2 regions of the Arthrobacter sp. 'calajunan' genome follow, and region 1 is predicted to be linked to the other one. Evidence: predicted binding sites of a transcription regulator. Region 1 holds the regulator's gene; the other holds the start of a gene.
The links. The regulator HrcA, encoded in region 1, represses chaperone genes, less so after heat shock. The targets are predictions, from matches to a motif close to TTNGCACTCGNNNNNNNCGAGTGCNAA.

Region 1 (9,427 bases):
CTCCTCGGGCTCCATGTGGTCGAAGCCCATCAGGTGCAGCAGGCCGTGCGTGGCCAGCAGCAGGATCTCGTCATGGGTGCTGTGCCCGCCGGCTTCGGCCTGCGCCTGCGCGACGCTCGGGCAGATCACGATGTCGCCCAAAATCCCCGCCTCCGAGGGGACGTGCTCGCGCCCAGGACGCAGCTCGTCCATCGGGAAGCTCATCACGTCGGTGGGGCCCTCCAGGTCCATCCACTCCACGTGCAGCGCGCTCATCGCGTCCTCATCCAGGAAGACGATGGACACCTCGGTCTCCGGGTGCAGGTACATGGCGCTCATCACCGACTGCGCCAGCTTGTTCACGTCGGCCAAATCGACGTCGAACTCGGTTTCGTTGTTGACTTCAATGCTCATTGCTTCGCTGCTCACTTCGTATGTCGCGGCCGTTGGCGGCCCTTGCGGCGGTCGTCGTCCCAGCGGTCGTAGGCGGAGACGATGTCAGCGATCAGCCGGTGTCGCACCACGTCGCTGGCGTCCAGCCGGCAGATCGAGATGTCCTCGATGCCTTCCAGCACCTCGCTGGCCATGCGCAGCCCGGAGACCGCGTTGCCCGGCAGGTCGACCTGGGTGACGTCCCCGGTGACCACCATCTTGGAGCCGAAGCCGAGGCGGGTCAGGAACATCTTCATCTGCTCGCTGGTGGTGTTCTGCGCCTCGTCGAGGATGACGAAGGCGTCGTTCAGGGTGCGCCCGCGCATGTAGGCCAGCGGGGCGACCTCGATGGTGCCCGCCTCCAGTAGCCGCGGGATCGAATCCGGATCCACCATGTCGTGCAGCGCATCGTAGAGCGGACGCAGGTAGGGGTCGATCTTCTCGCTCAGGGTGCCGGGCAGGAAACCCAGCTTCTCCCCCGCCTCGACCGCCGGACGGGTCAGGATGATGCGGTTGACCTGCTTGTCCTGCAGCGCCGCGACGGCCATGGCCATGGCCAGGAAGGTCTTGCCGGTGCCTGCCGGGCCGATGCCGAAGGTCACCGTGGAGTCCTCGATGGCATCCACGTAGGATTTCTGGTTCACCGTCTTGGGCCGGATGGAGCGCCCTCGGCCGGAGAGGATCTTCAGCCCCAGCACGTCGGTGGGGGCGTCCCGGTTCCCGGCGCTGAGCATCTTGATGATCTGCTCGATGGTTTCCGCGCTCATCCGCGAGCCGCGCTGCGCCAGCGACCTGGCTTCCTCGGTCACCCGCTGCGCCTTGCGCACCTGGACCGGATCGCCCAGGAGGCTCAGGGTCGACCCGTTGGGGCGGAACTGCACGTCCGGGTAGGCGCCGGTGAGGATGCGCAGCAACTCGTCGTTCGGGCCCAGGGTTGCGATCATCAGCTCGGGAGTCTCGAACGTGATGGCCAGCGTCGCCGGCCCGGTCTCGGATTGCCTCTGGTTCTGTTCAACCTGCATGCAGTGCTTCGTGCCCCTTTTGAGCTCGGAAAATAAAAAACTTGCGCAAGTCCAGTCTAGCTAGTCCCCGGCTCCCAACGCGATACGTAGGGCTCCGCCGAGCGCTGAAAATTCTGAAACTAGTATGAAATGAATCTAATCCGAGCAGGTCGCAAAGGTATAGATTTGGTTACGGATTGGTAGGTTTGGCGAATTTCGGCCTCATCGCACACCTTGATGTGTCACGCTATATGAGCGCGCGGAACCACGTTCTCGTTCCAGGCGCCCAAGAATCCCCGCAGAACAGATGGACTGGTCCCAACGTGCAGCAGTGGTACAAGCGCCGAATCCCGCGACGTTTCGCGGCGACCGGCGTCATCGCAGCGGTGGCCCTGGTGGTCGGCTGCGGACTTGCCGCGCGCGACGACAGCTTCGAGATGCCTGCAAACTCCGCCGCCGCGGCGCAGGGTGTCCCGCAGGCCACCGATTCGATGGAACAGGCTTTCCCCGGGCAAAAGATGCCGGTCTACTGGCTGGAGAACACCGACTCGGGGGTCTACCTCTACCGCGAATACGCCACCGACACCCGCCACCAGGAGCCGATAGGCGACGCGATCACCTACCTGCTCGCCGGGAAGCCGGCCGACCCGGCCTGGTACACGCACCTGAAGTCCACCGACGACGTCGGGGTCTCCATCGACAACCAGAACCTGATCACGCTGGACCTTCCGGCCAAGGTCTTCAGCGCCACGCTCGACGAGGGCCTGTCCGAGCGCGCCATCCAGCAGCTGGTGTTCACCGCGACCGCCGCGGCCTCCAACGCGGGCATCCTGGTCGGCGACACCCCCGCCAGCGTGCGCATCCTGGTCGACGGGAAGCAGAACGCCACCGTCTTCGGCGGATACCGCCTGCAGGACGTCTACCAGCGCGACGCGAAGTACATGGCCCCGATCTGGATCATCGACCCGCAGTTCGGCACCACCACCGCGGCGGGCGCCGTGAAGTTCCACGGCCGCACCTCCAGCTTCGACGGCGGAACCTTCTACTCCCTGCAGGCCAAGGCCGCCGACGGCCAGTCCAAGGTCATCACCGCCGCCAACCGGATCAACGACGAGAGCGTGGAGCCCGACGGATCCTTCACGCTGACCACCCGGCTGCCCGCCGGCAGCTACGCGCTGAGCGTCTGGGGCGAGGAAGCCGGCAGCAAGGCCAAGGTCGGCGAGACCAGCTCCGAGTTCACCGTGCGCTGAGCGCCGGCGCCCGCCCACCACCGAATAAACAGCGAATGCCGCAAACCCCTCGGGGTTCGCGGCATCCGCTGATTAATCCGGCTAGAGCTCGCCGAGCAGGTGGCGCACCAGGACCAGCGCGGCAGGGCCGGCGGTGGAGGCGCGCAGCACATGGCGTCCGAGCAGCGCCGGATGCGCTCCGGCGGCCACGAACGCGTCGAGCTCTGCATCGCTGATGCCGCCCTCGGGGCCGACGACCAGCACCACGCCGGTACCCGGCGCCGCCTCGGGCAGCCAGCCGGACACGGCTTGGGCCACCGAATCCCGCGCCTGCTCGTGCAGCACCAGCACCAGGTCGCCGGCGGCCGCGTGCGCGGAAATCGCCGCGGCCAGCGACTTGCTGGAGACCAGCTCCTTCACCTCGGGTTCGAAGCTGCGCCGGGACTGCTTCTGCGCCGAGCGCACCTGGGCGCGCCACTTGGCAAGCGCCTTGTCCGCCTTCGCCGCGTTCCAGCGCACGATCGAGCGCTCGGCCTGCCATGGGCGGACGGTAAAGACGCCCAGCTCCACGGCGGATTCCACGGCCTGCAGGTCGCGGTCCCCCTTGGACAGCGCCTGGATGAGCGTGGCTGGATGCTCCGGGGGCTGCTCCTGCAGCCGTTCAAGCACGGTCACCGTGAGCAGCTCCTTGGAGGCGGCTGCCACCTTGACCACCAGGCGCAGCCCGGTGCCGTCGAGCAGGTCCAGCTGCTCGCCGGCCTGGGTGCGTTTGACCGCCACCGCGTGGTGCGCCTCCGGCCCGGTCAGCGCCAGGGTGTCGCCCACGCGGGCCTCGGCCCCCTGCTGCGGGTCGATCACGAAACTGTGGTTGCTCATGGCCTAGCGCTGGTTCAGCTTGTCCCGCAGGCGCGAGAACATGCCGCCTGAATGCTCGACGCGTCCGGCGCTCAGCTCTTCGCCGCGCAGCGTGGCCAGCTGCTCGAGCAGCTCGCGCTGGGCGGCGTCCAGCTTGGTCGGGGTCTCCACCTGCAGGTGCACGATGATGTCCCCGCGCTTGCCGCCGCGCAGGCGCGGCACACCCAGGGCCGGCAGGGTCAGGGTGTCCCCGTCCTGGGCCCCCGGCTCCACGTTCAGGGTCTGCTCGCCGTCGAAGGTCTCCAGCTTCAGCTCGCAGCCCAGGGCCGCGGCGGTCATCGGGATGGTCATCTTGGCGTGCAGGTCGTTGCCCGAGCGCTCGAACACCTTGTGGCGGCGCACGTCGACCTCGACGAACAGGTTGCCGTTCGGGCCGCCGCCCGGGCCTGCCTCGCCCTGGCCGCGCAGCTGGATGCGGGTGCCCGAATCCACGCCGGCCGGCACGTTCAGCGATTTGGAGACGTGTTCGCGCACGCGGCCCTCGCCGTTGCACTCGATGCAGGGATCCGGGATGGTGGTGCCGAAGCCGTGGCAGGCGGCGCAGGTTTCCACCGTCATCATCTGGCCCAGGAAGGAGCGCACCGGGCGCTGGACCTGGCCAGCGCCGTGGCAGATGGTGCAGGTGACCGGGCTGGTGCCCTCGCGGGTACCGTCGCCGTGGCAGGTCTTGCAGGTGACGGCGGTTTCCATCTCCAGCGGGTAGACGGTGCCCTTGACGGCGTCTTCCAGGTCGATGGTGATGGTGATCAGCGCGTCGCGGCCCGGCTGGGTGCGGGACATCGGCCCCTGCGCCTGGCCGCCGCCGAAGAACTGCTCGAAGATGTCGCCGAAGCCGCCGAATCCGGCGCCCCCGCCGAAGCCCGGCTGGCCGTTGCCGTTCTCGTCGCCCGTGGCGTCGTAGTTGGCGCGCTTCTTCTCGTCGGAAAGAACCTCGTAGGCGCGGGTGACCAGCTTGAACTGCTCGGCCGCGTCCTCGCTGGGATTCACGTCCGGGTGGAGTTTGCGCGCCAGCTTGCGGTAGGCGCTTTTGATTTCCTGCGGGGTCGCGTCCTTGGCGACACCCAGGGTCTCGTAATGCGAGCTCACGATCTTCGCCGTGTCCTTTCCTTTAAAATTTCACTTCTCAAGTTGTGCTGCGAACCGGCCGCGCGGCTAGTTCGCCAAAATCTTCGACAGGTAGCGGGCCACCGCGCGCACCGAGGCCATGGAGGAGGAATAGTTCATCCTGGTCGGGCCGAGCACGCCGAGCTTGCTGCGCTGGTCGGTGCTGTAGGTGGTGGCGATGACCGCCGCGTCGGTCAGCTGCCCGTAGTGGTTCTCGGTGCCGATGGCCACGGCCAGGCCGCGCGAATCCGCCTCCAGTTCGGAGAACAGCTTCAGCAACACCACCTGCTCCTCCAGCGCCTCGAGCACCGGGGTGATGCTCAGCGGGAAGTCCCCCTCGACGCGGGCCAGGTTCGCCGTGCCGGCCATGACGATGCGCTGCACGTTCGCCGCCTGCGCCATTTCCTCCAGCGACCGCAGCACGCTGCCCACCAGCGGCGTCTCGTGCTGCGCCGGAACCACTGCCTCGTTGCTCAGCGGGCCGACGAGGTCCGCCAGCCGGTGGCCGCCGAAGGAAGTCAGCAGCCACTGCTTGAGGTTGTCCAGCTCCTCGTCCGAGTACGGCCGGGTCACCGCGATCATGCGCTGGTCCACGGTGCCGTTGGAGGCGATCATCACCATTAGCACCTGGCCCGAGCCCAAGCCCACCAGGTCGAGGTTGCGCAGCTCCGCGGTGTCGTAGTGCGGCACCTGGATCATGGCAACCTGGTTGGTCAGCCGGGCCAGCAGGCGCACGGTGCTGTGCAGCATCTCGTCGAGGTCCTGCGAGCTGTCCAGGATCTTGTTGATCGCCTCGCGCTCGGCGCGCGACAGCGGCTTGAGCTCGCCGATCTCGTCCACGAAGCGGCGGTAGCCCTTCTCCGTGGGGATGCGCCCCGAGGAGGTGTGCGGGGCGGCGATCAAGCCCTCCTCTTCGAGCAGGGCCATGTCATTGCGGATGGTGGCGGCGCTGACCCCGAGGTTGTGCCGTTCGCGCAGCGCCTTGGAACCCACGGGCTCGCGGGACTGGACATAGTCCTCCACGATGGCGCGCAACACGTCAAGACGTCGTACTTCGCTCACGAAAACACCTCCCGGGAAACCACGCCCGCACAATTGGCACTCTAACCTGTCAAGTGCCAAGTCTAATACCTTCGGCAGTTGCTAGCATTGGATTTCGAGCGTATTCGATCACAGCGAAAGGCAGTCCGTGTCCAATTTCTCCTGGGGACCGCAAGACCTGAGTGCTCCGGCACCCAAAAAACTCCGCCAGGTGCCCGTTGAACGCGGCATGATCCTGGAAGATGCGGTCTCCGGCTGGGTCGGCGAGGTCGTCAAGACCGAGAAGTCCGGCGGCATGCGCGTGATCGTGCTGGAGGACCGCCACCGCAAGACCCGTTCCTTCCAGGCCGGCTTCGGCTTCCTGCTGGAGGGCGAACCGGTGGAGATCGTCGAACCTGTCGCGAAGGCCAAGGCGCCGAGCACCATGATCTCCGCCTCCGGCTCGCGCGCGGTGGCAGACCTCAAGGCCCGTACCGCCCGCGCCAGCCGCATCTGGGTCGAAGGCAAGCACGACGCGGAACTGGTCGAGAAGGTCTGGGGCCACGACCTGCGCGTGGAGGGCATCGTCGTCGAACCGCTGCATGGCGTCGACGACCTGGCCGGGGCCATCCGCCAATTCAACCCCTCGCCGACCCGCCGCCTGGGCATCCTGGTCGACCACCTGATTTCCGGAACCAAGGAAGAGCGCATCGTCGCCGAGGCCATGAAGGTCCCCGGGGCTGCGGGCAACGTGCTAATCCTCGGCCACCCGTACGTGGATGTCTGGCAGGCGATCAAGCCGGACACGCTGGGCATCAAGGCCTGGCCGGTCATCCCCCGCGGGACCGACTGGAAAACCGGCGTGCTGCGCGCCTTCGGCTGGCCGCATGCAACCGCCGAGGATATCGGCATCGGCTGGCAGCGGATCCTGTCCACGGTCAAGCACTACGGACAGCTGGAACCGGCGCTATTGGGTAAAGTTGAGGAACTAATCGATTTCCTTACCACGGAAGATTACGGTTTCCTAACAATTGACTAAGATTTGGACTTTCAGGGTGCCATTGGGCGGGGCGTCAGCGGAAGCTCGATATCATGGTGGAGAAGCCGCACCGTAAGACAAGGACATTTCCGTGACATCTCGCCAGGTACCATCATCTGAGAATTCGCGTTTCGAGGGATCAAACGTGTCCGCGCTGCCGCTCTCCCCGTCGGAAGACCGCCAGTGGGCCATGATGGCGCATTTCGGCGCGATCCTCGGCTGCATTCCCTCGGCCATCATCTTCGCCGTCTACCGCGACCGCGGCCCCTTCACCGCCCAGGAATCCAAGGAAGCGTTCAACTTCACCTTCCCGCTGACCATTCTGGCGATCGTGCTGAACATCCTGAACCTGCTGCCGGGCATCGGCTGGCTCTTCGCGGTCATCGCCGTGTGCCTGTGGGTCTTCATGACCCTGATGGGCGCGTATGCCGCGATCCAGGCAAACAAGGGACGCCCCTACCGCTACCCGATCAACCTGCGGTTGATGAAGTAGCGGCAGGGACGCCAGCGCTTGCGAACGTCCTAGAAATCCAGCAGTTCACGCACCACGAGGTCGGCCAGGAGCCGGCCTCTTTGCGTTAGCACGATGCGTCCGGCGAACGCTGCCTTGGCATCGATCAGCTCGTCGGCGATCAACCCGGCAACCTTGGTGCGGCCGGCGGATTCCAGTTCGCTGATCTGCATGCCGGAGCTGAGCCGGGTGAGCAGCATGGTGCGTTCGAGCTGAACTGCCTGCGCGTCGGGGAACTCGCGGCCGTGTCCGGGCGAGATGCCGCCGTCGATGCGCTGCTGGTAGGCGGCCGGGTGCTTGACGTTCCACCAGCGCAGCCCGCCGACATGCGAGTGCGCGCCGGGGCCTGCGCCCCACCAGTCCCCGCCCTGCCAGTAGGCGATGTTGTGGCGGCAGGCATGCCCTTCGCCGCGCGCCCAGTTGCTCACCTCGTACCACTGCAGGCCGGCGGCCTCGAACAGCTGATCGGCCAGCTGGTACTTCTCCGCGTGGTCGTCGTCGTCAATGTCCGGAACCTCGCCGCGGCGGATCTGCGCGGCCAGCTTGGTGCCGTCCTCGATGATCAGCGCATAAGCGGAGATATGGTCCGGCTCGTAGCTCAGCGCGGCCTCGATGCTGGTACGCCAATCCGCCAGCGACTCCCCCGGGGTGCCGTAGATCAGATCGACGCTGACATCCAGCCCTGCTTCGCGGGCCCAGGCCACGGCCTGCGGCACGCGCGCCGGGTCATGGGTGCGCTCGAGCACCTTCAGCACATGCGGCACGGCTGACTGCATGCCGAAGGACACGCGCGTGAACCCGCCGTCGGCCAGCTGACGCAGGCTTTCGCGGCTCACCGAGTCCGGGTTGGCTTCGGTGGTGATTTCAGCGCCGGGCTTGATGCCGAACTCGTCGCGGATCCGGCCGAGCACCGAAACCAGGTCCGAGGCGGGCAGCAGGGTCGGGGTGCCGCCGCCGAAGAAGACCGTGTCGATTTCGCGGTGCGGTACCCCGGAACGGTCAAGCACGCCGCGGGCGAAGCCGATCTCCTGGCCCACCGTGGCAGCGTAGGTGGCCTGGCTGGAGCCATTGCCCAGCTCGGTTGCGGTATACGTGTTGAAATCGCAGTAGCCGCAGCGCACCGTGCAGAACGGAATGTGGACATAAAAGGACATGGTCCGCTCCGCCGCACCGTGCGCGCACGCTGCGGGGAGCAGACCATCGGCCGGAGCCGGATCGCCGTCAGGCAATACTGAGGGCATCTAGCTACTTCTTCGGCTCATCGGTGGACAGCGCGGCGATGAACGCCTCCTGCGGGACCTCCACGCGGCCAACCATCTTCATGCGCTTCTTGCCTTCTTTCTGCTTTTCCAGCAGCTTGCGCTTGCGGCTGATGTCGCCGCCGTAGCACTTGGCAAGCACGTCCTTGCGGATCGCGCGGATGTTCTCGCGGGCGATGATGCGCGAACCGATCGCGGCCTGGATCGGCACCTCGAACTGCTGGCGCGGGATCAGCTCGCGCAGCTTCGAGGTCATCATGGTGCCGTAGCTGTAGGCCTTGTCGCGGTGGGTGATCGCGGAGAACGCGTCGACCGTATCGCCCTGCAGCAGGATGTCGACCTTGACCAGGTCCGCGACCTGCTCGCCGTCGGCCTTCCAGTCCAGCGAGGCGTAGCCGCGGGTGCGGGACTTGAGCTGGTCGAAGAAGTCGAACACGATCTCGGCCAGCGGCAGGTGGTAGCGCATTTCCACGCGGTCCTCGGAGAGGTAGTCCATGCCGCGCATGGTGCCGCGGCGGGACTGGCACAACTCCATGACGGCGCCGATGAACTCGCTCGGGGCCAGGATGGTCGCGGCGACCATCGGCTCGTGCACCTCGAGGATCTTCCCGTCCGGGAATTCCGAGGGGTTGGTCACCGTGATCAGCTGCTTGTCCTCGCCCATGACCTCGTACACCACGTTCGGGGCGGTGGAAATCAGGTCGAGGTTGAATTCGCTTTCAAGGCGCTGGCGGGTGATTTCCAGGTGCAGCAGGCCCAGGAAGCCCACACGGAAGCCGAAGCCCAGGGCCACGGAGGTTTCCGGTTCGTAGATCAGCGCGGCGTCGTTCAGCTGCAGCTTGTCCAACGCGTCGCGCAGCGCCGGGTAGTCGGTGCCGTCCAGCGGGTACAGGCCGGAGAACACCATCGGCTTGGGCTCTTCGTAGCCGCCCAGGGAA
Region 2 (17,765 bases), on a different contig from region 1:
ACGGCCTTCGTGCTTGCCGCCATTGGGATGAATGGCTCGCAGCGGCAGTGGTGGTAGCAGACTTCACCCATCCTTGCTTCACTGCGTAGTTGTGCTGGCTTTGCCGTTCCTGGGTACATGGCAAACCATCTGCGCTGCCGCTGGCGCGCACCCACGCCGCTCTCAAGCTCCAATCCAGAGCCGGACCGGCATGGATTGCCAGGCGCTGTATCGTGGCCGGAGACTGGCGTCTGAGGCCTTCTGGAAGCTTAGATCGCCAGAAAGCATCTATGGCGAAGGCCACGTTGCCGAAAGAGTTCCTCGATTGGCGCGGAGGGCGGAGATCCTGCTATAGTTATGGAGTTGTCGCAATCGCGAATGACACCGTAGTTTTCCCACGGCCAAGCTGTGTGGGTTAGAGTTACGGCGATCATAGCGTGGGGGAAACGCCCGGTCCCATACCGAACCCGGAAGCTAAGACCCACTGCGCCGATGGTACTGCACTCGGGAGGGTGTGGGAGAGTAGGTCATCGCCGGGCACAATGTGCCGAAGGCCCCGAGATATCTCGGGGCCTTCGATGTTTAACAAGTCGATAAGGGTAGTGAGGCGGCGTCAGCAGCCGCCGGAGATGCCGACGATGACCAAGGGCTCGGATCCTCATGGATCCGAGCCCTTGGTCATGCGTCAGAGTCTTTGTGGACTAGCCAAGTCGTAGACCGGTTTCCGTATCGAACAGGTGCACATGCTGCAGCTTCGGTGCGATGTTCAGCCGCTGGCCACGGGCCGGTGGGGTGCGGCCATCAACGCGGACAACGATGGTCTGCGGGCGGCCTGCCAGCTCGGCGGTTGCGTAGACATAGGCATCGGCGCCAAGCTCTTCGACGACGTCGATGGTGATCTCCACACCCTCGCCTTCGCCAACGAACTCGATGTCTTCAGGTCGGATGCCCAGCGTAGTGCCGCCTGCAGCGCCTGGCGCGCTCAGGACGGTATTGCCGAACTCTACTTGGCCATTGCTCGCTTCCAGCTGCACGAGGTTCATGGCTGGCGAACCGATGAAGCCTGCAACGAAGACGTTGCGCGGACGGTCGTACAGTTCGCGGGGAGTCCCGACCTGCTGCAATTCACCGTCCTTGAGCACCGCGACGCGGTCGCCCATGGTCAGCGCCTCGACCTGGTCGTGGGTCACGTACACGGTGGTGACACCCAGGCGGCGGGTGAGCGACGCGATCTGGGTACGGGTCTGGACCCGCAGCTTGGCATCGAGGTTCGACAGCGGTTCATCCATCAGGAAGACCTGGGGGGAGCGCACGATAGCACGGCCCATGGCCACACGCTGGCGCTGGCCACCGGAGAGGGCCTTCGGCTTGCGGTCTAGATACTGCTCCAGATCGAGAAGCTGCGCGGCTTCCTTCACACGGCGGGCTCGTTCGACCTTGTCGACGCCGGCGATTTTCAGGGCGAAGCCCATGTTCTCGGCGACGGTCATGTGCGGGTAGAGCGCGTAGTTCTGGAAGACCATGGCGATGTCGCGGTCCTTCGGCGGAACGTTGGTCACGTCCTTGTCGCCGATGAGGATGCGGCCGGAGTTGACTTCCTCAAGGCCGGCAAGCATGCGCAGGGTGGTTGACTTGCCGCAACCCGAGGGGCCGACCAGAACCAGGAATTCGCCGTCGGCGATCTCCAGGTCGATTCCGTCGACGGATGGCACAAGAGCGCCCGGGTAAATACGGGTGGCCTTATCAAAGGTCACAGTTGCCATAACGACAATCCTTTCACGGGCAGGTACGTGCCCGACGATCCTAAGTGAAAGTGAATTGGGACACCGTTAGTTTCGCATGAAAATCAAACTTTTCAAAAGGTCCGGGATATCGAACGGGGAATCAATACGCTGCGTCGCCGCCGTGTCCCCGCTGCCGACCTTGATTCCGAGGTCGTTTTCGGTCAGCACCTTGAAGCCGTTTTCATCGGTGACGTCGTCTCCGATGAAGAGCACCGACTGGACATCCAGGGTGCGGCGCAGCCAAGCCAGCGCCTCGCCCTTGTGGGCGTTGAGCACCGAGGCTTCAAGCACCGCCTTGCCCGACATCAGCTTGACGCCCTCCAGCTCCTGCAGCGATTCCAGCGCTTCGGCCATGGCCGTCTGCGCGGCCTGAGGGCTGGCCTGGCGGACATGCAGCACGGTGGCCGAGGGCTTGAATTCCAGGTTCACGTTCTCGTGCCTGTCCGCGATCGCCTGCAGCCGGCCGGTCAGGGTGCCCAGCAGCTGCGTCTGGTCGAGGCTGAGCGGCGCGTCGGACCAGCCGTTCGAGAACTGCTCGGGGACCAGCCGTTCGGCCCCGTGGGACCCGATGCGGATGGCCGGCAGCGGCTCCGGGTACACCTCGGCCAGGGACTGCAGATTGCGTCCGGAGATCACCGCGGTGTAAACGCCGGCCATTCGTCCCAGCTGCTCCACCAGCACGGCGGATTCGGGCAGCGGCCTGGCATCCTGCGGCCGGTCGACCAGCGGTGAGAGCGTTCCATCGAAATCGAGCGCGACCAGCACCCGGGGATGGCGGGCGAAATCCTGCAGCGCAGCGGAGAGCTGCGGCGAAAGAGGTGACACGTGCTTAAGCCATCCTTCGGGGGCGGTAGTTTCGGCGGTTTGCGGCAAGTTAGGTGCGGGCAACATTCTCCTTGGCCGGAACGGATTTCGAGTTGATGTCTGCCAGCTCCGACAGGAAACGATCAGACCAGCCGGCCACGTCGAATTCCTCCAGATGGTGGTTCATGCGCTTCATGCGCTTGGCCTGTTCGGCCTCGTCCATGTTGACTGCCTCCATGATCTTGACCTTCATGCCGTCAATGTCATGGGGGTTGACCAGCACCGACTGGGTCAGCTGGTCGGCGGCGCCGGTGAACTCGGAGAGCACCAGCACGCCCCGCCCGTCCTGGTGGGCTGCCACGTATTCCTTGGCGACCAGGTTCATACCGTCGCGCAAGGCAGTGACCAGCAGGACGTCTGCCGCAAGGTACAGGGAAATCATTTCGCGCAGGGGATAGGAATGGTGCAGGTAGCGCAGCGTAGTGTGGCTGAGCGTATCGTGCTGGCCGGTGATCTGGCCGACCATCAGTTCTACCTGATCGCGCAGTTCCATGTACGAACCGACGTTTTCGCGGCTGGGGCTTGCCACTTGGATCAGGCATACCTCGCCGGCGTGGAGCTGTTCGTCCGCCAGCAGCTCGCCGTAGGCCTTGAGCCGGTGGCGGATACCCTTGGTGTAGTCCAGCCTGTCCACGCCGAGCATGATGGTTTTCGGGTTTCCCAATTCATGCCGGATCTGCGCGGCTCGCGCAATGATCTGCGGATCCCGGGACAGCCGCTGGATCTGTTCATAGTCGATGGAGATCGGGTGGGCGTCGGCGCGGCAGATATTCTGCAGGTCGTTGTCCAAGGAAGGGGTCGCCTCACGTCCCTTGGTTTGGTAGTCCGTGAATCGGCGCAGGCTTCGCAGGAAGTTGGTCGCGTCGGTTTCGCGCTGGAAACCGACCAGGTCGGCACCGGCCAAACCCTGCAAAATCTGCTTGCGCCACGGCAGCTGCGCGAACAAGCTCGCGGCGGGGAAGGGAATATGCAGGAAGAAACCGATCTTGAGGTCAGGACGGGCCAAGCGCAGCAGACGCGGCACTAGTTGCAACTGGTAGTCGTGCACCCACACCGTGGCGTTGGGCGCCGCGATCCGCAGCACCGCGTCGGCAAAGCGCTGGTTGATTTTTTGGTATCTGTCCCACCAGGTGCGGTGGTACGACGGCGGAACGATGACGTCGTGGTAGAGCGGCCACAGAGTCGAGTTCGAGAAACCTTCGTAGTAGAGCTCGAGGTCGTCTTCGCTTAGCGGCACCGGCACCAGATGGATACCGTCCTTGTCGAAGCTGTCCAGCTCTTCATCAATTCCGCCGTGCCAGCCAACCCATGCTCCTTCCGAAGCGGACATGACGGGTTCCAGTGCGGTGACCAGTCCTCCGGGTGCGCGCTGGAATCCCTGGGTGCCGTCCGGGTTTGTGACCCGGTCAACCGGCAAGCGATTGGCAACAACGACGAAGTCGGATGTACTAGCCATGTGGCCATCTTGTATCGAGCTACTCACGACAAACTCCTGGCTTAACCTTCAACCTGCAAACCGGCCGTTTAGCGATCCCCGGATTGGTGCGAATCCCTGCCCTGCAAGTTCATTGACTTATGCCTTGAGCCTAGTGAAATATCAGGGTCAACGGAATTATGTTCAGGATTTACTCCGATAGTGACGTAAACAACCACATTGAACTGGTCAAGCACAGTCGTGTATCGAGGCCTGCCTGATGCAACAATTCCACCGGACGCGCTATGTGGCTTAAGTCCGGGCTTTGGCGGCAATTTGAGGAGTATATGCGCCTCCTGTGAAGGTGCGGGATTATCAATGAACTAGGTAGACCGGGTCCCGGCATTGGCTAAACTTGATTGCAGATGACAGTATTCCGCTGAGCAAGGAACCATTAAATTTATGTCTACGAATAATCCGCGGCCGTCGAAGGCTGAGCGTACGGCAAGCGCCCGCGAGAAGGCTTCGCAGATGCGCGCCGCACAGGAAGCAGCCGCCAAGCGCAAGTCGCTGTTCGTCAAGCTTGGCGTGCTGGGTGCCGTGATCCTTGTGATCGCCCTGGTAGTTACCCTGATCGTGCAGAACAACAATGCCAAGGTTGCCGATTCCGGCGCCGTTCCTGCGGGCGGCAACGCCGCTGGCGGCATTCTGGTCACTTCCCCGACCACCCTGGGTGAGCGCACCGTGGAGAATGTCGACGTGAAGTCCCTCGAAGTCCCTGCCCAGCAACCGGCAACCCCGGAACCCCGCGACCTGACCGTGGGGAAAAAGGGCGAACCGGTCAATATCACCATGTACGCCGACGTGAATTGCGTCCACTGCGCGGACTTCGAGGCCACCTATGGCCCGCAGATCAACGAGTGGCTGGCGGCCGGCGACATCACCGTGGACTACCGCAACGTCGGATACCTCGACGGCGGCTCGCCGACCAACTTCTCCTCGCGCGGTGCCAACGCGCTGGCCTGCGTTGCCAACGACAACCCGGCAGCGTACATGCCATTCGTGACCGCGATCTGGGGCCACTACCAGCAGGGTGAAATGAAGAACGCCCAGCTGGCCGAGATGGCGATCGCCGCCGGTGCCAGCGACAAGGTCACCAGCTGCATCGAAGACGGCACCTTCCGTCCGTTCGTCCAGTACACGACCGACGTGGCCAAGTACGACGGCGTAAGCGGCACCCCGACCTTGGTGGTCCAGGGCAAGGTCCTGGATCTGGCCAAGGACGATTTCCCGACCGTGGTGAACGCAGCCATCGAGGCGAACAAGAAGTAAATCCGCTCGGGTCGGCGGAGAACGGATGCGGATCGGGTAGAATTCCATATTGATCTCGCGCCAAGACCGGAGGGGAGAAAGCCAGCGACGGCTTTCTCCCCTCCGGCATTTAAAACGGCGACGGGCTCAATTCGCACAGTGGCTGGGTTCTCCGATATTCTTATGCGGTACGCCCCCTTAGCTCAGCTGGCCAGAGCGTCTGTCTTGTAAACTGAAGGTCATCGGTTCGAATCCGGTAGGGGGCTCGAACAAATCCTCGGAGTTCTGCATGAGTGCAGGTCTTCCGGGGATTTTTTGCTGACTGCGGCTTTTCCCGGCTCGCCGGTGCCGGTCCGAACTCGGCAAACGTGCCTAACCACTCGCTGGAAGTTGGATGAAATCGGGCGTGGACCACGTCGTCCTCGGTAAAATTGGACCAAAGGTATTTTCCCGTGCGCGGATCCGCGCGACCGGGGACCACAATTACAAGGAGACCAATCATGGCCGGTGGCCTAGTAGCCCTGCTGGATGATGTAGCCGCGCTGGTCAAGGTCACGGCCGCGTCGCTGGACGACATCGCGCTCGGAGCGGCCAAGGCCAGCACCAAAGCCATGGGCGTGGTGATTGACGACGCTGCGGTCACCCCGCAGTACGTCGACGGAATTTCTCCCAAGCGCGAGCTGCCGATCATCTGGAAGATCGCGGTCGGTTCCATCCGCAACAAGCTGCTGTTCATCCTGCCGGCCATCTTGCTGCTGTCCACTTTCCTTCCCTGGGCGCTCACCCCGATCCTCATGATCGGCGGCGCCTACCTGGTGTTCGAAGGCGCGGAGAAGATCCTCGAGGCCATCGGGCTGATCGGCCATCACGGCGCCGCCGAGGACGGCAAGGTCCGCGACGAAAAGGTGATCATCGGCTCGGCGACGCGCACCGACTTCGTGCTCTCGGCCGAGATCATGGTGATCTCGCTCAACGAGGTGGCCCACGAACCGTTCCTGACCCGGGCGCTGATCCTGGTCGCGGTGGCTTTCCTGATGACCGTCCTCGTGTACGGGGCCGTGGGCCTGATCGTGAAGATGGACGACATCGGCCTGGTGCTGGCCCAGAAGCAGCGCCAGTTCTCGCAGAAGCTCGGCCGCGGCCTGGTCAAGGGCATGCCGATCGTGATGTCGGTGCTGAGCAAGGTCGGCGTGGTCGCGATGCTCTGGGTCGGCGGGCACCTGTTGCTGACCGGCATGGACGAGCTGGGCTGGCACGCGCCGTACGGTTTCGTGCACCACGTCGAGATGCTGGTCCACGACGCCTCCGGTGCCGCCGGGGGCGTGCTGGGGTGGCTGGTCAACACCGCTTTCTCCTGCTTGGCCGGACTGATTATCGGCTCGTTGCTGACAGTCGTCATCCTCGGGATCAAGAAGCTGCTGGGCAAGAACAAGCCGGCCGCGGCGCACTAGCTATTGCCGCCGCGCAGCGTGCGTAGAATTATTGGATCGCCTCCGAAGGCCAAGCTCCTCGGCCCGGCCATTCTGTCCGGATGCCATGGAAAGATCGATGTGTGTTGAGTAGAGAACAGACCAAGCAGGACCCCGCAGGGCGCCACGCCCGCGGTGCGTACTTCACTCCGGAACCCGTCGCACGCTTCATGGCCCAGTGGGCGCTGGGCGAGCACGGGCACCGGGTGCTTGAGCCTTCCTGCGGCGAGGCGCAGTTCCTCGCCGCCGCGCATGACATCGTGGACGACGGCCGCGGCTCGGTGGAGCTGTTCGGCATCGAGCTGCACGAGCCCTCGGTGCAGGCAGCCCGTGCGGTGCTGGACCGGCAGGGTGCCGCCGCGCAGATCACCCACGCGAATTTCTTCCATGTCGCCGGGAGCCATGACATGGACGCGGTGATCGGCAACCCGCCCTATGTGCGCTACCAGCTGCACCGCGGCGAGGATCGGAAGCTCTCCCGTGCCGCGGCCCGCGAAGCCGGCGTCGAGCTCAACGAGCTTGCCAGCATCTGGGCGGCCTTCGTGGTGCATGCCACCAGCTTCCTGGCTCCGGGCGCGCGCATGGCCCTGGTGCTGCCGGCCGAGCTGATGTTCGTGAACTATGCGGCCCCGGTGCGCCGGATGCTGCTCGAACGCTTCGAGCGGGTGCACCTGGCGGTCTTCGAGGAACGGCTGTTCGCCGACGCGCAGGAGGAAGTGGTGCTGCTGCTGGCCGAAGGCTACGGCCAGGGCTCCAGCACCGCGCTGCGCCTGCACCAGTTCCGCAACGCCGCGGACCTCGACCGGTTGGGCGAGGGCATCGAGCACACCCCGGCCAGCACCTCGGAGCGCTGGACCGGATCGCTGGTCGGCCTCGAAGCGCAGGGCGTGCTGGAGCAGTCCCTGGCCGCGGGCCGTTTCGCGCCGCTGCAGAGCTGGGGCGAGACCTCGCTGGGCGCGGTGACCGGCAACAACAAGTGGTTCACGCTCTCCCCGGCCCAGGTGAGCGAGCTGGGCTTGGCCCCCGAGGACCTGGTGCGCATCTCGCCTCCGGGTTCCCGGCACCTGCGCGGCCTGGAACTGGACAACGAGCAGTGGGAGCGCCTCGGTGCCCATGGCAGCGCCACCTACCTGTTCCGGCCCGCCGCGCAGCCTTCTGCGGCCGGGCACCGGATGGTTGACGCCGGGCAGGTACTGGCGGTGGACAGCGCCTACAAGTGCCGGGTGCGCAGCCCCTGGTGGCGGGTGCCGCTCTTGTCGGTGCCGGACCTGTTCATGACCTACATGAACGCCGACACCCCGCGGCTGACCGCCAACGAAGCCGCGGTGCACCACATCAACTCGATCCACGGCGTCTACCTGGGCGCCGACGTGCGCGGGCTCGGGCGCGAGCTGCTGCCGCTGGCCTCGCTGAATACGCTGAGCATGCTCGGCGCTGAAATGGTGGGACGCTCCTATGGCGGCGGAATCCTGAAGCTCGAGCCGCGCGAAGCGGACCGGCTTCCGGTGCCTTCGGCCCCGGCAGTGGCGGCCCATGCCCCGGCGTTGCGCGAGATCAAGGACCAGGTGCGCGAGCATTTGGCCCACGGCCGCAAGGTCGAAGCCACCGCGCTGGTCGACGGGATTGTCCTTGAACAGCTGCTGGGCCTGGATCCCGCAGCCATCGCCGCGGTGCACCAGGCCCGCGCCGACATGTTGGATCGCCGGAAGGCACGAAGTAAGACGGTGAAAAACTAGACGTGGCAAACCCTGCGATTGAAAAGACCCTCGCCTTTGCGGAGTTCGACACCACGCTGATGTCCGCCGCCAAGGATTCGCCCTGGATCCGCAGCGGCGCGGTGACCGAGGAATTCAATCCCTCCTACGAGGTGCTCGAACGCCTGCTTAGCATCCCGGTGCGCTCCAAGGCCGCCACCCGCTCCGGGCGCTTCGCCCAGGGCGTGGACACCTGGTTGGCCCACGAACTGCGCCGCGCGGGATTCGACGCCGACCTGGTCTGGCCGCGCACCGAGGCGCCCCGTGTGCTCTCCAAGGACATCCTGGAGCTGCTGCGCCGGCTGCCCGAGCGCCTCTCCGAGGAGGTGCACGAGGCCATCATGGCGGGCAAGGCGGGAAGCACGGACGCCCGGATCCTGGGCCGCGCCTACATGAAGCAGACCGACGTGGTGATGACCCACTGGTCCACCGGGCCGGAGCTGCTGCTGAGCACCAAGGCGATGACCTCCTCATTCGGCAAGAACCTGTCAAACCGCTACGAGGAGGCCTACGGGGACGCCGCGAACCTGCGCGCCCGCTATCCGCTGGCCGCCGTCGGATTCTTCTTCGTCCAGCGCGCCACGATCCTGGAATCCGAGCCGGCGGCCTACCGCCGCACGGTGGACATGATCCGCAAGCTGCGCGATTTCGGAGACGGCTTCGGCTACACCGCCACCGGGCTGCTGCTCGTGGACTGGGACGATGAAGCAGAGAACCCACAGGTCAAGTGCGTGCACTCGCCGGTGCCCGCGGATATCGCCGCGCCGCAGTTCCTCAACGCGATGGTGGACGAGGTTCTGAAGGTCACCCCGATCGACCTGCATGAGGCAGCCCGCGCTCGCCGGGCCGGAGAAGTCGCCCCGCTGCCCGGCCACGAAGCTGTGGACGAGCAGCAGGAAGCGCTCTTCTAGAACGCCGGATCGACGCTGGTGGTTCCCAGCCAGTCGTTGTCCGGGGCCTCCATGCCGAGCCTCGGGAAATGCTGGTCGGCCTCTTCGGCCTCCGGGCCGATGTGCAACGTAGGCACCAGCGAGGGAAGCTGTCCCAGCTCCGCACCCAGCTCCATGGCCAGCGACGGCGCCGGCTGGGCCTGCACCGCCTGTTCCAGCGCCGGCTGCAGCGATACCGGTGCGAGGGAATCCTCGGCCGGCAGGGCAACCAGGACGACGTCCTGCACAGCGGGTTCAGGCTGCGGCAGCCCGGCGGCCCAGGCGCGCGCGGCGTCGGTAGCCCGGTAGATGAATTTGGTCTGCCCGTCCTGCTCGAAGCTACGCTCGCGCTCCCACAGCTCGGAACGTTCGTAGTACGCCCACGAGGCGGGGTTCGCAGAATCGATGATGGTGATCGGCGTGCCTCCGGCGTGCAGCGCGAATTCGAGGCGCATCGACGCGACATGCTGGCGGATGCCCATGCGGCGGTAGTCCGGGCGCACCGCCATGGAGCCGAGCTCGAGCGCGTCCATGGCGCTGGTCGGGGCGATGATCGAATCGTGCACCACCCCGGCGGCGACCAGGAGCTCGCCGTCGCGGACGGTTACGACCGCGCGGGCGCGGTCCATTTTCTGGTGCCAGCGGGCATCGGTCACGGCGTACAGGCCAGCCAATTCAGCACGTTCCGCCTCATTTGGAGACAGGCATGACAAGGCAAAAGTCAGGTTTTCAAACACTGGGGTACGGTCCTAAAAAGCTAAGAACGAACGAAAAAGTGGCTTTGCTTCCCGGAGAAAAATCCGTTCGGCGGTTTCGTTGGCCTTGAGGGGACCGTTGCCGGCGGCTTCCGGCAGCTTCCTTGTAGGGCCCAGTTTGAGCTCGATGAGCTAGAAAAATTATGGGGTCTGAAAGTGCACTTTGACAAGTTGAAACGAGGGCTGCGAAGTGAACTCTAAATAAACGAATTGCCACCGTTTTTCAGTGCTTGTCATCGACCATTTTGGAGATTTTTGATTCCCTCGGCGCGTGGTGTTCCTGGCGGTCGAAGCGGCCCGGGGATGGCGCCGATTCGGCACGATTTGGAACGTAGGTCGGAATACGGCTAGGATTATCTAGGTGCTGAACCGGAAACGGACAGCGCAGACGGATCTTTAGCTCAGTTGGTTAGAGCGTTCGCCTCACACGCGAAAGGTCGCTGGTTCGAGTCCAGTAAGATCCACCGGTAAAAAAGCCACCGCAGAAATGCGGTGGCTTTTTCGTATCCGGGCTGGCCGCTAGTTCTGCGAGCCTTCGGTGAGCAGCTCGTAGATCCTCGGCTTGACCTCGGTTCCCAGCATTTCAATGCTCTTCATGAGGTGCTCGTGGGGCAGCGAACCGGCGGAGTACTTGATATCGATGCGGGACAGTCCGAGCGTGCGGACCGCCTTGGCCATCTTTCGTGCCACCGTCTCGGGGCTGCCTGCCATCATGGCGCCCTGCGGACCCATGGCCGCTTGCAGCTGGATGCGGCTGGCAGGACCCCAGCCGCGTTCGGCGCCCAAACGGTTCATGGTGCGCTGGTAGTGCGGCCAGAGCAGCTCCAGCGCTTCTTCGTCGGTATCGGCCACGAGTCCGTGGAAGTGGGCCCCGACCGGCTGTTCCGGTTCGCTGAACTCCTTCAACGCCCGGTGGTACAGGTCGACCAGTGGTTCGAAGGCCGCGGGCTGCCCGCCGATGATGGCCAGGAAGAGCGGCAGGCCGTGGCGTGCGGCGCGGATGACTGACTGTGGGCTGCCGCCCACTCCGACCCAGGTCGTCAACGGCTTGCCTTCGAGCAGCGGGTAGACCTGCTGGCCGCGCAGGGCCGCTCGGTGGCTGCCGGACCACGACACCGGATCGCCGTGGCGCAACTTGGCCATCAACGCGAGCTTCTCCTCGAAGAGCTCCTCGTAGTCTTCGAGGTCGAGACCGAACAGCGGGAAGGACTCGATGAACGAGCCGCGCCCGGCGATGATTTCCGCGCGGCCGTTGGACAGCGCATCCAGGGTGGCGAAGCGTTCGTACACGCGGACCGGATCGTCGCTGGACAGCACGGTGACTGCGGTGCCGAGCTTGATGTTCTGCGTGGTCGCCGCCAGCGCCGCAAGCACCGTCTCGGGTGAGGAGATCGAGAAGTCATCGCGATGGTGTTCCCCGATCCCGAAGAAGTCGAGTCCGACTTCTTCGGCCTTCTGGCCCTCGGCCAGCACGTTGCGGATCACTTGGGCGTGGGACAGCGGGGTTCCATTGGCGTCCTCGGTGATATCGCCGAAGGTCTCGGCTCCAACCTGCGGAAGTTTCACGGTGGTGTTCATGGGTTCGGCCTCTCGCTATATTGCATGCATATACATCTAATTTCCCACTGGGCGTAACTTGCCCCGCCCCGGAACTATTCCCCCCGGGGGGCGTGCCACGCCCGAATGTGTTCGGCGATACGCCGTGATTTGGAGGATTCCCCAGCAACTTCCAGAAGTCGGGTTGTATCGTGATTTACATGCAACATCGAACGTTTCGGGAAGGTGATCCGTGGCGCAGTTGAACAACGACCAGTTCTCCGGAAATCCACGTGGTGCGGGGGACGACCCGGATCCGGCCGTCGGCGCATTGCCGCGGATCAGCACCAGCGAAATCAAGATGGGGCAGCTTGCCGAACCCGAGCATCATGAGGAGCCCACGGCCTCGGAACTGCCGCTGAACACTGCGGTCAGCGCCAGCGTCGCCGCGGCCCCTGCTTCGGACCCCGAATCGCGCACCGGCCGCGTTCACACCACGGACGAAGGCATCACCCTGGTGCCCACGCGGGCGAACCCGGTGGCCCGCAGCCTGCTGGCCAAGATGTGGATTTCCACCTCGCCGCCCACCCAGGCGCTGGACATCGTGGATCGCCTGCAGGGCACCCCCTACGCGAACCCCACGGTCAACAAGGACCAGGACGCGTCGGCCCGCCGCACCCTGGAGTTCGCGCTGGACCTGGGCGAGACACTGATCCGCTACGGCGCCGGCGCGCTGGAAGTGGAAACCAGCATCATCGCGGTGACCGCGGCGCTGGGCCTGAGCTACCTAGACGTGGACATCACCAACCAGTCGCTGCACCTGAACTACAGCCCGCCGGACGCCGAAAGCTACTCGATCCTGCGTGTGGTGCGTTCCTCCACGGCGAACTACGCGGGCCTGGTGCTGGTGCACCAGCTGGTCTCCGACATCATCGCCGGCGGCGTCTCGCGCAGCGAGTCCGCCAAGCGGCTCAAGGCGATCATGCGCAAGCCCAAGCCGTTCCCGCGCTGGATCGTTGCCAGCGGCAACGCGGTGTTCGCGGCGGCCTTCGTGCTGTTCATCGGCGGGTCGTGGCTCGGCGCGCTGGTGGCCATGGGCTCGTCCTCGATCGTCTCGCAGATCGGGCGCTACGGCGCCCGGTGGCGCGTGCCGGCTTTCTTCACCATTGCGGCCTCCACGTTTGTGGTCACGGGCATCGCGCTGGTGAGCTACGAGCTGCATGCGCCCATCGACCCGGCGCTGGTGGTGTCCGGCGGCATCCTGCTGCTGCTTCCTTCCGGGCGGTTCGTCTCCGCCCTGCAGGATGCGATCAACGGGTTCCCGGTGACCTCCGTGGGCCGCCTGTTCTCCGCGGGACTGACCTATACGGCCATCGTCTCCGGCATCTCCACCGCGCTGGTGATCTCCTCGGTGCTGGGCTGGGACAGCGTGGACGTGCACCAGATCGACAAGATCGCCTACCCGGCCTGGCTGCTGGTGATCCTGGTGGCGGTGGCGATCATCGCCGGCGCCGTCACGGAACAGAGCTCGGTGAAGCTGCTGCTGCCCACCGCCGGGATCGCCGTGGGCGGCTACCTGATCCAGCTGTTGTGCGAGTACATCGGGCTGGGCGTCCGGGCCACTCCGGCGGTGGTGGCCACGGTCATCGGCTTCGCGGCGCGCTTCGCGGCGGACAAGCTGCATTCCCCGCAGCTGGTCATCGCGGCTCCAGCGGTCATGTTCCTGCTGCCGGGCCTGATGATCTTCCGCGCCATGTACTCCATCGTGTTCGACTCCAGCGACATGTCCAGCGGCCTGGTGGAGATGTTCAACGCCTTCGCGATCATGCTCTCCATCGCCGGCGGCGTGGTCTTCGGCGACACCCTGTGCCGGCCGCTGACCTCCAGCGCGCGGCGCGAACGGCGGCTGATCCGCCGCCGCTGAGTGCGGCTACAGCGCAGGCAACGACCAGTCGATCGGCGGCTGTCCGGATTCGGACAGCCGCCGATTGATTTCGGAGAAGGGCCGCGAGCCGAAGAACCCGCGCGAGGCGGACAGCGGCGAGGGGTGGGCGCTGGCCAGCTGCGGCATCCGGTCCATCAGCCCCGCCAGCTTCTGCGCATGCCTGCCCCAGAGCAGCGCCACCGGAGGGTTCTCGCGCTGGTTCAGCGCGCTGATGGCCGCTTCGACGACCGCGGACCAGCCCAGGCGCTGGTGCGCCCCGGCATGACCCGCCTGGACCGACAGCGACTGGTTCAGCAGCAGAACTCCCTGCTCATGCCAGGCGCTGAGATCCGGGTGGGCTGCCGGGGCAATGCCCAGATCGTCGTTCAGCTCCTTGTAGATATTGGACAGCGACCGGGGCAGCGGACGCACCGAAGCCTGGGCGGCGAAGGCCAAGCCGTTGGCATGGCCCGGGGTCGGATACGGATCCTGTCCGATGAGCACGACGCGCACCTGCGAGCGCGGAATGCGAAGTGCGCGCAACATCACGTGCGGTTCCGGGAGGATCTGCTCTCCGGCGGCGCTGCGTCGTGCCAGTTCAGCGGCGATCTTCCGGAGCTTGCCATCGAGTGGCAGCAGCACCGGGACCCAGTCCTGGGCGATGAATCCGCGCTCCGCCATGGATCTGGCGCCGTGGTGGAAGGGGAAATCCTCCGGCTCGTAGCGGGGGACCGGTACCGGCTCCGGGTCGCCGAACAGGGAGGGCTGCAGGTTGTCCATGGCATCCATTCTGCCGGTATTATGGCGTGGCTGTGCCCGCGGGCGCGGCGCAGCACAGGCGAGTTGGTTAGAATATCGGTGGTATGTCCGCTACTGGCGGAGCAGAACGCAGGGCCGAGACCGGACTTTGCCGGGTGAAGGAAAGAGGTGTGGACGCATGGCTGAGGGTGAAGTGCTGGTGGATTTCGTAATGAATCCCGACTCGGAACTCGATGAGCGTTCCCAGCAGATCCTGAACATGGAAAAGTTGTGGTGGAAGTATGCCGGCGCCAAGGAACAGGCCATTACCAAACAGTTCTCCATGTCGCCGACGAATTACTACCAGCTGCTGAACCAGCTGATTGAGACGGACGCGGCGTTGGCTTACGACCCAATGCTGGTCAAACGCCTGCGTAGGCTTAGGTCTACCAGACGTCGTGTGAGCGGTACCGTCGGCTCCGGACGCTAGTTTCCGGAACCGGCCGCGACCAGTCAGACCTCGAGCAAGGACAAGAATGACCAACTACCCACGTGACGAATTCGATCGCGTTCCGGAGTTCAACACCCGTGTGGGTTCGCACCACGCCAACGGGTGGGCGCAGTCTGCCGCCTCCACGACGTCCGGTGGAAAACTTCGTTGGGTAGTTATTGCAGCCGTGCTTGTCGTGCTGGTGGGCGCATTCGCCTACTTCTTCGGCCCCGGCGGCCTGAAGCCGATTGTCGGCTCCGCCCCGAACCCCACCGAAACCACCTCGGCAGCCCCGAGCGAGGACGCCACCTCCAGCCCGAGCGAAACCGAAAGCGCCACCCCCTCCGCCTCCAGCACCATCGATGATGACGACGTGCTCTTCGGGCAGCTGATCGGCGTCTACAACGGCGCCAGCATCGCAGGCATCGCCTCGGCCGGCGAAGACGCCCTGTCCGAGGCCGGATTCACGAATATCACCGCCAGCAACTGGACCCGCCCGGCCGAGACCTCCACCGTGTACTACACCTCGGAGGCCTATCGCACCACTGCCGAAAAGGCCGCTGAAGTGCTGAATATCGATGAGGTTCTGCAGACCCAGAACATTCCGAACCGGGTGACCGTGGTGATGGGCTCGGACGACACCCTCGAAGTACGCTAACCCCGCAGTATCCAATTGCTTCGCTGTGAGCCGATCAGCTTGCACTCGCAGGGCGAGAGTGCCAATATTTGTATTAGCACTCATGCGTTGCGACTGCTAACGCCGATCGGCTTTTCGCGTTTTAACCGCAGCCGGTCCGGCCTCAGACGCCGCTTCGCAGGGAGCGTGAAGAATACCTCAGATAGCGAGAGCTGACGCGGCTGCAGGCCCGATGCCCAGCCGTTGCACTCGTCCGTCGCGGGCGCTGTCTGTCGGTTGCATTTTCGCAAAATCGTCCCGAAAGGACCGAAAGCCACTATGGCCAAGATGATTGCATTTGACGAGGAAGCACGCCGCGGACTTGAGCGCGGCCTGAACACCCTTGCAGACGCCGTAAAGGTGACCCTGGGCCCACGCGGCCGCAACGTTGTTCTGGAAAAGAAGTGGGGTGCCCCGACGATCACCAACGATGGCGTGTCCATCGCCAAGGAGATCGAGCTCGAGGATCCCTACGAGAAGATCGGCGCAGAGCTGGTCAAGGAAGTTGCCAAGAAGACTGACGACGTCGCAGGCGACGGCACCACCACCGCAACCGTTCTCGCCCAGGCACTGGTCAAGGAAGGCCTGCGCAACGTTGCCGCCGGCGCCGACCCGATCGCGCTGCGCCGCGGCATCGACAAGGCCGTAGAGGCCGTCACTGCCGAGCTGTTCGCCGCCGCCAAGAAGATCGAGTCCAAGGAGCAGATCGCTGCTACCGCCTCGATCTCCGCAGGCGACCCTGAGATCGGCGGCCTGATCGCCGAGGCTCTCGACAAGGTCGGCGAGCAGGGCGTCATCACTGTTGAGGAGTCCAACACCTTCGGCCTCGAGCTGGAGCTGGCCGAGGGCATGCGCTTCGACAAGGGCTACATCTCCGCATACTTCGTCACCGACGCAGAGCGCCAGGAGACCGTGCTGGAGGACCCATACATCCTCATCGTGAACTCCAAGATCTCCTCGGTCAAGGACATGGTCACCCTGCTGGAAAAGGTCATGCAGTCGAACAAGTCGCTGCTGATCATCGCCGAAGACGTCGAGGGCGAAGCCCTGGCCACCCTGATCCTGAACAAGATCCGCGGCCTGTTCAAGTCCGTTGCCGTCAAGGCTCCGGGCTTCGGCGACCGCCGCAAGGCCATGCTGACCGACATCGCCATCCTGACCGGCGGCCAGGTTGTCTCCGAGGAGATCGGCCTGTCCCTGGACAACGTGGGCCTGGAAGTTCTGGGTACCGCCCGCAAGGTCGTTATCACCAAGGACGAGACCACCATCGTTGAAGGCGGCGGCGAAGCCGACGCCATCGAAGGCCGCAAGGCCCAGATCGCAGCCGAGATCAAGAACACCGACTCGGACTACGACCGCGAGAAGCTGCAGGAGCGCCACGCAAAGCTCTCCGGCGGCGTCGCCGTGCTGAAGGCCGGCGCAGCCACCGAGGTGGAGCTCAAGGAGCGCAAGCACCGCATCGAAGATGCCGTGCGCAACGCCAAGGCAGCAGTGGAAGAGGGCATCGTCGCCGGCGGCGGCGTAGCCCTGATCCAGGCCGGCGCAGCAGCCTTCGAGAAGCTGTCGCTGGAAGGCGACGAGGCAACCGGTGCGAACATCGTGCGCGTCGGCATCGAAGCTCCGCTGAAGCAGATCGCCCTGAACGCCGGCATGGAGCCAGGCGTTGTCGCCGACAAGGTCAAGGGCCTGGCTGCCGGCCACGGCCTGAACGCCGCCACCGGCCAGTACGTCGACCTGCTGGAAGCCGGCGTGAACGATCCTGTGAAGGTGACCCGTTCGGCCTTGCAGAACGCCGCATCGATCGCAGGCCTGTTCCTGACCACCGAAGCCGTTGTCGCGGACAAGCCAGCTCCTGCCGGCGCCGCACCAGCCGGTGACGACATGGGTGGCATGGGCGGCATGGGCGGCTTCTAAGCTTCCCCGCCCGGCTCGGCACCCCGCCGAGACTACCTGGTGCCTGTGGCCCGTTTCCCCAGGGGAAACGGGCCACAGGCCGTTAAAAGCCGGAAGCTATTCGCCGAGCCAGCCGCGCAGCACTGAGATCTCCGCGCCGACGTTGCTGCGGGCCGCGTTTTCCCAGCGGTCGATGCCACGCACGGTGCTGTAGATGTTGTCCTTCTCCAGCAGCGAGCCCAGCACCTT

Region 2: a site for HrcA is predicted at 15,679-15,705, ahead of groL (chaperonin GroEL). Genes of this name have one in related genera too.

The regions. Positions count from the first base shown of each region.
Region 1 covers NZ_JBKZDY010000004.1:33,132-42,558, forward strand. The annotation lists gene ybeY (rRNA maturation RNase YbeY) at 1-393, opposite strand, end outside; gene RF641_RS07335 (PhoH family protein) at 405-1,433, opposite strand; gene RF641_RS07340 (GerMN domain-containing protein) at 1,736-2,662, shown strand; gene RF641_RS07345 (16S rRNA (uracil(1498)-N(3))-methyltransferase) at 2,744-3,517, opposite strand; gene dnaJ (molecular chaperone DnaJ) at 3,521-4,642, opposite strand; gene hrcA (heat-inducible transcriptional repressor HrcA) at 4,709-5,722, opposite strand; gene RF641_RS07360 (DUF3097 domain-containing protein) at 5,850-6,719, shown strand; gene RF641_RS07365 (DUF4870 domain-containing protein) at 6,865-7,212, shown strand; gene hemW (radical SAM family heme chaperone HemW) at 7,242-8,471, opposite strand; gene lepA (translation elongation factor 4) at 8,476-9,427, opposite strand, start outside.
Region 2 covers NZ_JBKZDY010000015.1:36,024-53,788, reverse strand. The annotation lists rRNA gene rrf (5S ribosomal RNA) at 402-518, shown strand; gene RF641_RS16590 (ABC transporter ATP-binding protein) at 681-1,742, opposite strand; gene otsB (trehalose-phosphatase) at 1,809-2,588, opposite strand; gene RF641_RS16580 (alpha,alpha-trehalose-phosphate synthase (UDP-forming)) at 2,638-4,083, opposite strand; gene RF641_RS16575 (DsbA family protein) at 4,504-5,373, shown strand; tRNA gene RF641_RS16570 (tRNA-Thr) at 5,545-5,618, shown strand; gene RF641_RS16565 (DUF808 domain-containing protein) at 5,853-6,803, shown strand; gene RF641_RS16560 (HsdM family class I SAM-dependent methyltransferase) at 6,905-8,557, shown strand; gene RF641_RS16555 (hypothetical protein) at 8,560-9,486, shown strand; gene RF641_RS16550 (GNAT family N-acetyltransferase) at 9,483-10,178, opposite strand; tRNA gene RF641_RS16545 (tRNA-Val) at 10,650-10,723, shown strand; gene RF641_RS16540 (LLM class flavin-dependent oxidoreductase) at 10,779-11,837, opposite strand; gene RF641_RS16535 (threonine/serine ThrE exporter family protein) at 12,049-13,719, shown strand; gene RF641_RS16530 (uracil-DNA glycosylase) at 13,726-14,499, opposite strand; gene RF641_RS16525 (DUF3263 domain-containing protein) at 14,657-14,947, shown strand; gene RF641_RS16520 (LytR C-terminal domain-containing protein) at 14,994-15,605, shown strand; gene groL (chaperonin GroEL) at 15,903-17,537, shown strand; gene RF641_RS16510 (DUF4031 domain-containing protein) at 17,634-17,765, opposite strand, start outside.